Regions from separate parts of the Yersinia aldovae 670-83 genome, predicted to be linked through region 1. Evidence: predicted binding sites of a transcription regulator. Region 1 holds the regulator's gene; the other holds the start of a gene.

Region 1 (2,197 bases):
ATGCGGCTCAGGTTTGGAACCACACCTTTTACTGGCATTGCCTGTCACCCAATGGTGGCGGTGAACCCAGCGGCAAGGTTGCCGAGGCTATCAATAACACCTTTGGGTCGTTTGCTGAATTTAAAGCACAGTTTACCGATGCGGCAGTGAAAAATTTCGGCGCGGGCTGGACATGGTTAGTGAAAAAAGCAGATGGCACACTGGCGATTGTCAGCACGTCTAATGCGGCTACCCCCTTGACCACGGCAGATAAACCCGTATTGACGGTCGATGTGTGGGAACATGCTTATTATATTGATTACCGCAATGCGCGGCCAAAATACCTGGAGAACTTCTGGGCCTTGGTCAACTGGTCTTTTGTTGAGAAAAATTTAGCCTGATAGCGCGCAGAGTAAACCGGCAGCGAGCAATGATTAAGGGCGGGTTAACCGCCCTACTTCACGCATATACCGGCAAGCGGCTTAATTAATTCATTACTGCCACGAAACTAAATGCAATAATCATCGCCAGCGCACCCACAGTCGTAATCAGCGACATTTTCAGATTGGCATCCATAAAAACTCCTCAGCCGGTTAATTTAGTAGGAAAAGGCACATAGTTAGTGTGTAAAATTATTTTCCCACAGTTAGAGAAAAAAATCTTGTGCTCATTACACACTTTATAAGATTGAATACCTCTTTCACTTTTCCTCCAGATCAGCCAAAATTCGCAGTTCATAACTGCGTACCGACGAATAACGACCAATAAAGACTCTCAGACAACCCGCTGACGCGCTCATTCAGGCCACTATCTTGTTACTGTCTAAGCGATTTTCGGGTAACGCAGGCAAACGATTAACATAATACTTACCGGCTGTAACCGGTGAGCTTAGGAGTCATTTTTTGTATGGCAACGATTAAAGATGTGGCCAAACACGCCGGTGTGTCCACCACCACCGTTTCCCACGTTATCAACAAAACGCGTTTCGTCGCCGAAAATACCAAGGTGGCTGTTTGGGCTGCCATTAAAGAACTGCATTATTCGCCCAGTGCTGTGGCCCGCAGTTTGAAAGTGAATCACACCAAATCCATTGGCTTGCTGGCCACGTCCAGCGAAGCACCCTATTTTGCCGAAGTGATTGAGGCGGTCGAAAATAGCTGTTATAGCAAAGGCTATACCCTGATTTTATGTAATTCTCATAATAATCTGGACAAGCAAAAAGCCTATTTAGCGATGCTGGCCCAAAAACGGGTCGATGGATTATTGGTGATGTGTTCCGAATATCCAGAACAACTGTTAGGAATGCTGGAAGATTATCGCAACATCCCGATGGTCGTCATGGATTGGGGGACAACGCGTGGCGATTTTACCGACGCTATCATCGATAATGCCTTTGAAGGCGGCTATTTGGCAGGCCGCTATCTGATTGAACGCGGTCATCGTGATATTGGTGCTATTCCCGGTCAGTTATCCCGTAATACCGGTGGTGGCCGTCATCAGGGCTTTATGAAAGCATTGGAAGAGGCCAGCATCCCGTTACGTGAGGAATGGGTAGTTCAGGGTGATTTTGAACCTGAATCGGGTTATAAAGCCATGCAACAAATCATGTCACAAAAACATCGCCCGACCGCCGTGTTTTGTGGTGGCGACATTATGGCGATGGGGGCTATCTGCGCCGCCAATGAGATGGGCCTGCGGGTACCACAAGATGTATCAGTGATTGGCTATGACAACGTGCGTAACGCGCGCTACTTCTCGCCTGCGCTGACCACTATCCATCAGCCAAAAGAACGTTTAGGTGAAATGGCCTTTACTATGCTGCTTGACCGTATTGTCAGTAAACGGGAAGACCTTCAAACCATTGAAGTACACCCTAAACTGGTTGAGCGCAACTCCGTAACTGACGGCCCATTTCGCGATTACCGCCGTTAATCTGGCCTTCTGCCGGTAGTTATCAGCGCTATCGGCAGCCCGCACTGGGCATTATTCGTTATCGTCTTTCAACCATTCCGCGTTTAACGTGACGCTGTCACCTAAGTAATCAAGTAACCAGGCGAGTGCCGGTGAGTGATTATTTTGCTCCCAAGTCAGGCAACACGGGCTGTCCGGTAGCGGTTCGGTTAGACTTAGCGCCGCCAGCCGCCCCTGCTCAATCAGCGGTGACACCATATGCGCGGGCACCATACCGATACATAATCCTGCACACAGGCAATCGATG
Region 2 (2,197 bases), 1.5 Mb from region 1:
ATGCAGCAGGCGGCGGGTATTATCACCATGCGCGGGCAGAGAAACCTCAGGGAAATTCACCGCCGATAACGTTGAACCGTTGTCGGAATATTTCGCCAGTTTACCAGCCACTTCATCACCGATGTTTTCCTGCGCTTCCTGAGTAGAACCACCGATATGCGGAGTCAATAACACATTATCGAACTCGCACAACGGCGAATTAAACGGATCTTTATTGGTGGCAGGTTCTTCAGGGAACACATCAATGGCCGCGCCAGCCAAGTGATTACTCGCTAAAGCATCGCACAGCGCCGCGATATCAACCACCGTGCCGCGTGAGGCATTAATCAGGAGGGCACCCGGCTTCATTAATGCCAATTCTTCACGGCCAATCATATTCTTGGTGGAATGATTCTCCGGCACATGCAGGCTAACCACATCACTCATATTCAATAAGTCTGACAGGTGGCGAACCTGCTGCGCATTGCCCAAGGATAACTTGTTTTCAATATCGTAAAAAAACACCTTCAGCCCGACACTTTCAGCCAGAATCCCCAACTGAGTCCCGATATGACCGTAACCGATAATACCGAGCTTTTTACCGCGAGCTTCATAGGAGCCGACGGCCAGTTTATTCCACTCACCACGGTGCGCTTTAGCATTTGCCGATGGAATGCCACGGAACATCAGCAGTAACTCACCCAGCACCATTTCGGCCACTGAACGGGTATTGGAGAAAGGCGCGTTGAATACCGGCACGCCACGCTTGGTCGCGGCATTTAAATCAACCTGATTGGTACCGATACAGAAGCAACCCACTGCGACCAATTTTTCTGCTGCCGCAAAGACTTCTTCGGACAGATGCGTGCGCGATCGAATGCCGATGAAGTGAGCATCTTTAATCGATGCTTTCAGTGATTCGGTGTCTAAGGCACCTTTATGGTATTCAATATTGCTATAACCGGCTGCACGCAGATTATCAACCGTGCTCTGGTGAACCCCTTCCACTAACAGAAACTTAATTCTGTCTTTCTCCAATGATACTTTTGCCATGTCCCCGACCCTATTTTCAGACTTCAGATGTGGCTGCCGCTATCGAATGAATCCGGTCAGCACCCTGTCAACATAACAAATATTACGCCGGCAGCAATACAAACGATTGCCTGGCTGTCAGCATAACCATCAGTGTGGATGTTAATTTATGGAAGAAAAGACTGACAAAAATAGCGTTAATGGCAGGTTAATGAAATGAAATGGCGAAATGTGATATATATCACCAAATTTAGCCATTTAAAGAAAAGAGACTTAAAGGCAAAAAATCATCAGGATAAAGCGTCTAAACCTCATCCTGAAGCCATTTAACCGATCACTTTGCTATGATGGTTCTAACGCCATCAGCAGTACCAATCAGTGCCACATCAGCGCCACGATTAGCAAACAGCCCAACGGTGACCACCCCGGCAATACCATTGATTTTATTTTCAAGCGCAATGGCATCCAGAATAGTCAGATTGTGCACATCCAAAATAACGTTACCGTTATCGGTCAGCACATTCTGGCGATATTCCGGTAACCCACCCAATTTCACCAGTTCGCGAGCAACATAAGAACGCGCCATCGGAATAACTTCAACCGGCAGCGGGAACCTGCCCAGCACATCAACCTGTTTCGATGCATCTGCGATGCAAATAAACTTACGGGCAATGGCGGCAATGATTTTCTCGCGGGTCAGTGCCGCACCGCCGCCTTTGATCATCTGCATCTGGCCGTTAATTTCATCAGCGCCATCGACATAGATATCCAGTACATCGACTTCATTGCAATCAAATACCTGAATACCTAAACTTTTCAACTTAGCGGTAGAGGCATCCGAGCTGGAAACAGCCCCTTCTATCTGATGTTTAATCGAGCCGAGAGCATCAATAAAATGTGCCGCAGTGGAGCCAGTACCCACCCCAACGATAGTGCCGGGTGTGACATACTCCAACGCAGCCCAGCCCACTGCTTTTTTAAGTTCATCCTGAGTCATGGTAAGTTCACGCCTTGATGTGAAAGAAAACCTGACGTCATTATAGAGCATATACGTGATAAAACGTCGCAATAAAGCCTGCCTGCGGGGTGGTTAATTTTAGCTGGATCACAGTTTCGTCAGTTTATTTGTGGCGGGCCTATCTGCATTCCAACATAGAAAAATGATCAAAATGTGGCATAGTGCGGT

The links. The regulator PurR, encoded in region 1, represses purine synthesis genes. The targets are predictions, from matches to a motif close to CANGCAAACGTTTGCNTG.
Positions count from the first base shown of each region.
Region 2: the regulator PurR is predicted to act here: its motif matches at 1,128-1,145, upstream of serA (phosphoglycerate dehydrogenase).

Region 1 covers NZ_CP009781.1:301,314-303,510, reverse strand. The annotation lists gene sodB (superoxide dismutase [Fe]) at 1-380, shown strand, start outside; gene cydH (cytochrome bd-I oxidase subunit CydH) at 466-555, opposite strand; gene purR (HTH-type transcriptional repressor PurR) at 886-1,911, shown strand; gene punR (DNA-binding transcriptional activator PunR) at 1,963-2,197, opposite strand, start outside.
Region 2 covers NZ_CP009781.1:1,841,777-1,843,973, forward strand. The annotation lists gene serA (phosphoglycerate dehydrogenase) at 1-1,032, opposite strand, end outside; gene rpiA (ribose-5-phosphate isomerase RpiA) at 1,346-2,008, opposite strand.